Regions from separate parts of the Iamia sp. genome, predicted to be linked through region 2. Evidence: predicted binding sites of a transcription regulator. Region 2 holds the regulator's gene; the other holds the start of a gene.
The links. The regulator LexA, encoded in region 2, represses DNA repair genes until DNA is damaged. The targets are predictions, from matches to a motif close to CGAACNNNNGTTCG.

Region 1: the regulator LexA is predicted to act here: its motif matches at 1,666-1,679, upstream of uvrA (excinuclease ABC subunit UvrA).

The regions. Positions count from the first base shown of each region.
Region 1 is NZ_DATLXO010000082.1:7,060-11,821, reverse strand. Features, by position in the region: gene uvrB (excinuclease ABC subunit UvrB) at 1-409, shown strand, start outside; gene VNL12_RS08700 (hypothetical protein) at 474-911, opposite strand; gene VNL12_RS08695 (hypothetical protein) at 1,273-1,455, shown strand; gene uvrA (excinuclease ABC subunit UvrA) at 1,712-4,567, shown strand; gene VNL12_RS08685 (hypothetical protein) at 4,640-4,762, shown strand, end outside.
Region 2 is NZ_DATLXO010000063.1:66,149-70,910, reverse strand. Features, by position in the region: gene VNL12_RS06610 (dihydrofolate reductase family protein) at 1-81, shown strand, start outside; gene nrdR (transcriptional regulator NrdR) at 113-592, opposite strand; gene VNL12_RS06600 (hypothetical protein) at 692-1,108, opposite strand; gene lexA (transcriptional repressor LexA) at 1,319-1,951, shown strand; gene VNL12_RS06590 (S8 family serine peptidase) at 1,989-3,038, shown strand; gene dapE (succinyl-diaminopimelate desuccinylase) at 3,233-4,291, opposite strand; gene VNL12_RS06580 (DapH/DapD/GlmU-related protein) at 4,469-4,762, shown strand, end outside.

The sequences.
Region 1 (4,762 bases), on a different contig from region 2:
CGCCGCCCGCAACGTCGAGGGCCAGGTGATCATGTACGCGGACAAGGTGACGCCCTCGATGCAGCGGGCCATCAGCGAGACCAACCGGCGGCGGGGACTGCAGCAGGCCTACAACATCGAGCACGGCATCGACCCCCAGACCATCCGCAAGGCCGTCACCGACATCCTGGCCCTGATGCGCCCGGCCGAGACCACCCCCGTCCCCGGCGGTGACCGGCGGCGCGACAGCGCGGCGGACAAGGCCCGCCGTGAGGAGCTGGCCAACCTGCCCGGCGAGGAGCTGGCCCGGCTCATCCACACCCTCGAGGAGGAGATGCACGAGGCCAGCTCGGACCTGCGCTTCGAGTACGCGGCGCGCCTCCGGGACGAGATCAAGGACCTCAAGCGCGAGCTCCGCCAGGTCGGCTGAGCCTGGTCTGCGCCGTTGGGTCGACCGGCGCCGGGTCAGATGGTGAGCCAGACGGGCAGTGAGGTCACGAACAGGACCCCGAGCACCTTGGCCAGCTGGGTGCGGAGCCGGGGGCGAGGTCAAGCATCAACACGAACCCGAGCAGGATGATCTCGGTGGGGTAGCGGAAGTCCACCTCGTCGCCCGCGAACCACCAGCTGAGGACGAGGTGCCAACCAACCATCGCCCCGATCGGCACCAGCCCGACGCTGACGGGCGGGACCGGACCTCGACCCCACCACCGTGCATCAGACCGGGAGCCGACCCGCGTCGACAACGCCGCCAGCACGACCGCTCCCGCCATGATGACGGCGGTCTCCCGGGTCATCACCGAAGCCGTGAGGGTGACGGTGGCGAAGGTCCAGCGCGATCGCCGGAGGGCGAGGACGGTGGCGATGAGAAGGGCGGCGGCCATCACCTCGGACAAGTCGTAGGACAGGCCGACCAGGACGCCCGGCCACATGGTCGGGACCAGACCCCACCAGGCGCTGCGACCCCGCCCTCGCGCCAGGGTTGCGGCTCCGGCCGCCAGCGCAGCGGTGGCCACCACGTTGACACCGATGAGGGCCCACGGGACGAGCGCGCGGCGGCCGCCCGAGTGACGCCAACCAGGTGACCCCGGGGTACGCGATGCGACGGGTGCGGAACACCGGCCGGTCGAACCGCACCCCGTCGACCCGCTCGGCCCGACTGCCGGGGGCTCGGGCGAGACGGTGGAAGAACTGCCCGTCGTAACCCGTGTCGTTGCGCACGAACCCGTTCGCCTCAGGTCCGCGCTCGGTCATGTTCTCGCCGAAGCGCGTGAACTGCGAGGGGTCGAGGTCGTGGTTGAGGAGTCGGAGGACGGCGAGGAGCAATGCCGCGACGAGGGCGGTCGCCGCCACGGCTCGGGGTCGCACGGCCACAGAGTCGGCCGGGCCGACCGGCGCAACGTCCACAACGGCGGCCGCCGTGCCCTCCTCGGTCGTGGTCACGGCGACCAATCGGCCGATCCGGCCGGGGTGTGAGCCTCCGTCGTCCATCGGCGCTGGCGGTGACGGGGCGCCCGCCCGCCGGTCGACGCCTCGAGAGCCAGCCCTCGGGCCGGAGCATCAAGTGTTCTGCCGGCTCAGCGATCCTCGGTCTGATCATCTTGCTCGGAGACCGAGCCGGCGCTCCTCCCGACCGGCCCGATGGCTTCGCCGCGCATGTCGTCGCGCGAGGCTCAGAATGACCGTCGTACGCATGTTCGCCGGGTTGGTGGCGCGGGTACAGTGGAGGGCTGTGTCCGATTCTCTCGTCATTCGTGGGGCCCGCGAGCACAACCTCCGGGGCATCGACCTCGACCTGCCCCGCGATCGGCTGATCGTCTTCACCGGGCTGTCGGGCTCGGGCAAGTCGTCCCTGGCGTTCGACACCATCTACGCCGAGGGCCAGCGCCGCTACGTGGAGTCGCTGTCGTCCTACGCCCGGCAGTTCCTGGGCCAGATGGACAAGCCCGACGTCGACTTCATCGAGGGCCTCTCGCCGGCCATCTCGATCGACCAGAAGTCGGGGTCGAAGAACCCCCGCTCCACCGTCGGCACCATCACCGAGATCTACGACTACCTGCGGCTGCTCTTCGCCCGCATCGGGACCCCGCACTGCCCCACCCACGGCGTCGTCATCGCCCGTCAGACCCCTCAGCAGATCGTCGACCGCATCCTCGAGCTGCCCGACGGCACCCGCTTCCAGGTGCTGGCGCCGGTCGTGCGGGGCCGCAAGGGCAACTACGAGACCCTCCTCGCCGACCTCTCCCAGCAGGGCTACTCGCGAGCCCGCATCGACGGCGAGCTCCACGAGCTCACCGAAAAGATCGACCTGGGCCGCTACGAGCAGCACACCATCGAGGTCGTCGTCGACCGCCTGGTGCGTCGTGAGGGCATCGAGAACCGGCTGACCGAGTCGCTGGAGGCCGCCCTGGCCCTCGCCGACGGGGTGGCCGAGGTGCAGCTCGTCCCCCGCGAGGAGCGGGCCGAGGGCGAGGACGAGCCCGAGGTGCTCACCTTCAGCCAGCACCTGGCCTGCCCCGTCGACGGCGAGAGCTTCGACGAGCTGGCCCCCCGCAGCTTCTCGTTCAACTCGCCCTACGGCGCCTGCCCCCGCTGCGACGGCCTGGGCACCCGCTTCGAGGTCGACCCCGAGCTGATCGTGCCCGACCCCGACCTCAGCATCACCGACGGGGCCATCCACCCCTGGGCCAGCGGGCACGCCACCTGGTTCCACCGCATCCTCGAGGCCGTCGGCATCGAGCACGACATCCCCCTCGACGTGCCGTGGCGGTCGCTCAAGGCGGCCCAGCAGAACAAGCTGCTGCACGGCAAGGGCATCGGCCGGGTCGAGGTCCGGTACAAGAACCGCTACGGGCGGGTCCGCACCTACCACGCCGCCTACGAGGGTGTGATCCCGTGGCTCCAGCGGCGCCACTCCGACACCGAGAGCGACTCCCAGCGCGAGCAGTTCGAGGGCTACATGCGCGAGGTGCCCTGCCCCGAGTGCGACGGCACCCGCCTCAAGCCGTTCATCCGGTCGGTCACCATCGACGGCCGGGCGATCTCCGAGCTCTCGGCCATGTCGATCCGCGACGTCGCCGGGGTGCTGGGCGCGGTGGTGCTCTCCGAGCGTGACCGGCTCATCGCCGAGGCGGTGCTCAAGGAGATCAACGCCCGGCTGAGCTTCCTGCTCGACGTCGGGCTCGACTACCTGTCGCTGTCGCGCTCGGCTGCCACCCTGGCCGGGGGTGAGGCCCAGCGGATCCGCCTGGCCAGCCAGATCGGTTCCGGGCTGGTCGGCGTGCTCTACGTGCTCGACGAGCCGTCGATCGGCCTGCACCAGCGCGACAACAAGCGCCTCATCGAGACCCTCATGCGCCTGCGCGACCTGGGCAACACGGTGCTCGTCGTCGAGCACGACGAGGAGACCATCGCGGTGGCCGACCACGTCGTCGACATCGGCCCCGGCGCCGGCGAGCACGGCGGCGAGGTCGTCTACGCCGGCCCCTACGAGGGTCTGCTCACGAGCAAGGCGTCGGTCACCGGCCAGTACCTTTCGGGGAAGCGATCGATCCCGGTGCCCGAGGTGCGGCGCGAGCCGGGCGACGAGTGGCTTTCGATCAAGGGGGCCCGGGAGCACAACCTCACCGGCATCGACGTCGACATCCCCCTCGGGTGCTTCGTGTCGATCACCGGCGTGTCGGGGTCGGGCAAGTCGACGTTGATCAACGACATCCTCCTGCGGTCGCTGATGCAGACGATCTACCGGGCCAAGGTGCCGCCCGGGCGCCACAAGCGCATCGATGGCATCGAGCTGCTCGACAAGGTCATCAACATCGACCAGTCACCGATCGGCCGCACCCCCCGGTCGAACCCCGCCACCTACACGGGGGTCTGGGATCACGTCCGGAAGCTCTTCGCCCAGACCCAGGAGGCCAAGGTCCGCGGCTACCTGCCGGGGCGGTTCTCGTTCAACGTGAAGGGCGGGCGCTGCGAGGCGTGCGCGGGGGACGGCACGATCAAGATCGAGATGCACTTCCTGCCCGACGTCTACGTGCCGTGCGAGGTGTGCAAGGGCGCCCGGTACAACCGTGAGACCCTCGACATCACGTTCAAGGGCAAGACGGTGGCCGAGGTTCTGGCCATGCCGTGTGAGGAGGCGCTGGAGTTCTTCGCCAACCAGCCCCCGATCGCCCGGCACATGCAGACCCTGGTCGACGTGGGCCTGGGCTACATCCGCCTGGGCCAGCCGGCGCCCACCCTCTCGGGGGGTGAGGCTCAGCGCATCAAGCTGGCCTCGGAGCTCTCCAAACGCTCGACGGGGCACACGATCTACCTGCTCGATGAGCCCACCACCGGCCTGCACTTCGAGGACATCCGGCGCTTGCTCACAGTGCTGTCGCGCCTGGTCGACCAGGGCAACACGGTGCTCGTCATCGAGCACAACCTTGATGTGATCAAGACCGCCGACTGGCTGATCGACCTGGGGCCCGAGGGTGGCAGCGGCGGTGGCATGGTCGTGGCCGAGGGCAGCCCCGAGCTGGTGGCCAAGGTGTCCGAGAGCCACACCGGCCGCTTCCTCGGTCCTGTGCTCAGCGGCAGAGGCTGAGGCCGCCGACGTCCTCATGGCCACCGGACCCGACCGCGCCGGCCGTCCTGACCAAACCCCGAGGTGACCACCATGCCCCGATCTCTGCAGGAGATCATCGACCACGCCGAGACCCTGGCCACCCAGGTTGAGGCAGCCGAGCCCGACGGCAACGGCCACCGCGACGACGTCGCGGTCCTGCGGAGCGCAACACTT
Region 2 (4,762 bases):
GCCCGACGGTGGACCACGGCGCACCTGATGGAGCAGGACGGCGTGCTCTTCTGGCGCCTGGTGCGGGACCGGCGCGCCTGACCACGGTCCGGGCCCGGCCCGGACCCGGTGATCAGCCCGGTTCGACCGGGGTGGAGCCGTCGGGCTCCTTCAGCAGCAGGCGGAGCTCGTCGGCGAAGTCGTCGACACCGGTGAAGTCCTTGTAGACGCTGGCAAAGCGAAGGTACGCCACCTCGTCGAGGCCACGGAGGCGCTCGAGGACGGCGAGGCCGATGCGCGTGGACTCGACATCGCCGCCGCGCCGCCGCAGCGCATCCTCGACCCCGGTGGCCAGGGCGTCGATCTGCGGGAGGGTGACGGGGCGGTTCTTGGCCGCCGCCAGCACGCCGGCCACGACCTTGTCGCGGTCGAACGCCTGGCGCTCCCCGGTGGTCTTCACCACCACCAGGGGGGCCTCGTCCACCCGCTCGAAGGTGGTGAACCGGTGTCCGCAGGAGAGGCACTCCCGCCGACGGCGGATGGCCGATGCGTCGTCGGAGGCGCGCGAGTCGACCACCTTGTCATCGAGAGCCGAGCAGCCGGGGCAACGCACGACCGGGACGCTACCGGCCCACCGACGCCGATCCCCGCCCGCGACCGGGCGGATCGGCCGGCTGTGGGCGCGGCGGGCGACGACTGTTGGCGCGGCCTCTCAGCCGGCGGGGACGCGGACCGCGTCGCCCACCTGCAGCTCGGCGCTGCCGCGCTCGGAGAGCATGGCCTCGACGACCGGGCGCACGTCGCCGGTGGGCCGCACCCGACGGGCCACGGTCCAGAGCGTGTCACCCGGGGCCGCCTCGACGACCACGGTGCGCCCTTCGATGGTGGCGGGGACGGGTGCCGCCCACCCCGCCGCGAGATCCCGGCCCGCCTCGGCCGCCATCACGGCCAGGACGATCACGGTGGCCAGCGCCAGGGCGGCGACGATCCGGCGCCGGCGGTACACCGGGGCCATGGCGGTCGACGACCGACCTCCATCGATGACCCGGAGGACGGGGCGGGGCGCCGGGGGACGATGGGGGGCGAGGCCCGGGCGGGACGACGGTGCGGGGCTGAGGACTGCGGCCATGGGGACATCCTCCCTGAGGGGTGTGACAGTGAGCCGGGGGCAGCGGAACGGAACGCCTGTTCGGTACTGTGCCCGAACAGGCGTTCCGCCGTCAACCCCCATCACGAACACACGTATGAGGAACAGGTGTTTGGCAGAGGGCTCCGCACGTGGTACCGTCCCTCGTACGCCCGGTCGCCCGAGCCGGTGCTCAGCAAGGGAGACACGACGATGGCCACCCCCCAGCTCACCGCCCGCCAGCGCCAGATCCTCGACTGCATCGAGGCCAGCATGCGCGAGCGGGGCTACCCGCCCTCGGTCCGCGAGATCGGCACCTCGGTGGGCCTCACCTCTCCCTCCACCGTGCACAACCACCTCGCCACCCTCCAGAAGCGGGGCTACCTGCGGCGCGACCCCAGCAAGCCGCGGGCCATCGAGGTCCGCTACGACTCCATGTCCGGCGGCGTGGTCGAGCGGGGCCAGGTGCGCCACGTGCCCATCGTGGGCGATGTCGCCGCCGGCACCGACGTGCTGGCGGCCGAGAACATCACCGAGTCGATGCCGGTGTCCGCCGACCTCACCGGCGAGGGCGACCTCTTCATGCTGCGGGTCCGGGGTGATTCCATGATCGATGCCGGCATCCTCGACGGCGACTTCGTCGTCGCCCGCTCCCAACCCGGCGCCGAGCGGGGCGAGATGGTCGTCGCCGGCACCCCGGGCGACGAGGCCACGGTGAAGACCTACCACCCCAAGGGCGACAAGGTCATCCTGCGCCCGGCCAACGAGCGCCTCACCGACATGGTGTTCGATCCCGAGGACGTCTCCATCTTCGGCCGGGTGGTCAGCGTCCTGCGCCGGGTCTGACGCCGGGGGTCATCGCCCGACGCGCCACACTGGTGCGGTGCCCACCGTCCGTCGCCTTCTGGTGGTGGGCACCGCCGCCGCCTTCTTGGGCCTCGTCGTGCTCGAGACCGCTGGCGCTCTCGGCCGTGGCGACCGGGGTCCGGACCCGGCACGCGCCGGGGACGCCCAGTGGAACCTCGACCTCATCGGTGTCCGCGAGGCGTGGGCCGTGACCCGGGGCGACGACGTGGTCGTCGCCGTGATCGACAGCGGCGTCGACACCCGTCACCCTGACCTCCGCGACCGGGTGGTGGGGTCGATCGACTGCGTCGGCGCAGAGGGTGACCCCGACCGGTGCCGGGCCGGCGGCGACACCGATCCCGACGGTCACGGCACCCACGTGGCCGGCATCGCCACCGCCACCGCAGAGAACGGCACCGGCGTTGCCGGCGTGGCGCCCGAGGCGGACCTGGTGTCGGTGCGGGCCCTGGTCACCGAGCCCTGCAGGCGCCGCCCGTGCGGGGCGACGGGGCAGGGTGCCGACGTGGCCGCCGGCGTGCGGTGGGCGGTCGGGGCCGGAGCGCAGGTGGTCAACCTCTCGGTGGGGGTCGGCGCCGACATCGGCGGCTCGGAGCTGACCGAGGCCATCGACGAGGCGTGGACCGCCGGGGTCGTGGTGGTCGTGGCCGCCGGGAACGGGGACGATCGCACCGACCTGGGCGACATGCCGGTGCTGGTCGTCTCGGCGGTCACTGCGACCGAGACGGTGGCGCCGTACTCCGAGGGTGCGGGTGGCGCCCGGTGGGCCCTGAGCGCCCCCGGGGGCGAGGCACGCGCTGCGGGGGGCGACGGATGTCGCGAGCGCGACGGCATCTTCTCCACCCTGCCGGTGCCGGCCGGTGAGTCCGAGGCCTACGGCTGTCTCACAGGCACGTCGATGGCCGCGCCGCACGTCGCCGGCGCCGCCGCCCTGCTCGTGGCCACCGGCCTGAGCGCCGCCGAGACGGTCGAGCGGCTGCTCACCACGGCCCGAGACCTGGGCACCGACGGGCCCGACGACCTCTACAGCCGGCGCCTTCTCGACGTGGCGCGCGCGATCGGCCCCTGACAGCACCGCACCGGCACCCGGTGTCCGACCGGCGCGACAGGGGTCAGGTCAGGCGGGCGAAGGCCATCTCGCCCGAGGTCCCGGAGAGTGCTCCGGCGGTGGCGTCCTGATCCCCCAGCTCGACGTGGGGCCCGGCGGCACCGATCGAGGTGCTCACCGTCGCCGGGTTCCCCAGCGTGGGGTCACGGACCGGGTCACCCGATGAGGTCGGAGAGCACGGCGTGGCAGGTCTCGATGGGGGCCCGCGCCACTCGTTCGTCCGCGCTGTGGGCCAGGGTCGCGTCGCCCGGACCGAGGTTGGCGGCGGGCACACCGAGCGCGGCGAAGCGGGCCACATCGGTCCACCCGAGCTTGGCGCGGACCGCCAGGCCGTGGCGCTCGATGACCCGGGCCAGCAGCGGGTGGTCGACCGCCGGCGCGGCGGCGGGCGCGGCATCGACGACCTCGAAGGCGTCACCGTCGCCCATGAACGGGGCGACGGTGGCCCTGACGTGCGCGACGGCCTCCTCCAGGGTGCGGTCGGGGGCGAAGCGGTGGTTCAGCGTCACCATGGCCCGGTCGGGCACGACGTTACCCGCCACTCCCCCCTCGACCCCGACCGCTTGCAACGCCTCGCGGTACTCGCACCCGGCCAGCACCGGTCGCCGCTCGGGCACCGCCGCCACCGCGGCGAGCACGTCGGCGAGGCGGTGGATCGCGTTGCGGCCCATCCACGGCCTGGCGATGTGGGCCCGCGCCCCGACGAGTGTGAGCTCGGCGCGCAGCGTCCCCTGGCAGCCGGCCTCGACCGTCGCGTCGGTGGGCTCACCCAGGATCGCCAGGTCACCGGCCAGCAGGTCCGGCCGCTTCTCGACCAGCTCGCCGAGGCCGCTGTGGGCGGCGGCGACCTCCTCGCGGGCGTAGAAGACCCAGGTGACGTCGACCGCCGGCGCGGTCACGGTGCGGGCCAGGTCGAGCATCACGGCCACGCCACTCTTCATGTCGGTCGAGCCCACGCCCCAGAGGGTGTCGCCCTCGATGCGGGCCCGCCCGTTGCCGTCGACGGCGGGCACGGTGTCGGTGTGACCGGCGAGGATCACCCGCTCGGCCCGACCGAGGGCGGTGCGGGCCACCACGTTGTCACCCACGCGCGTCACGTCGAGGCCGGGCACGGCCCGCAGGTCGGCCTCGATCCGCCCGACGAGCGCCGCCTCCGCGAAGCTCTCGGAGGCCACGTCGACCAGCTCGGCGGTCAGGGCCAGGAGGTCGGTCACGACCGCCACGATACGGCCCGTCACCGGCCCACCCGCGGCGTGAGGGCCGCAGGACGACGACCCGAGGTGCGCGCCGGGCGCGCGGGTCGGCATCCTCGGCCCTTCCTGCCCTGCTCGCAGGCCTGACGTCGCGCCGGGCTCCCCTATCCTCGGCCCGTCCCCCGACCAGGAGCACCCGTGACCGCAGAGCCCCGTCCCCCCACCACCCGGATCGCGTCGGGGGTCGGTCTGACCACGATCTCGACCCGGGGCGACGCCACCAAGGTGCTCGACACCTGGTACCCGGTGCTCGCCGTCGGCGACGAGGACAGCCCCGCCGCGGCGGTGCGGTCCGCCGCCGGGATCCCCGACGGGCCGGGCATCGCCGAGGTCGACGCCGACGCTCTGCGTCGGGCCGCAGCCGACGGGGTGCCTCACGCCGAGCTGCTGGACGGCTTGGCCGGCGCCCTCGACCAGCCCGACGGCGGCTCC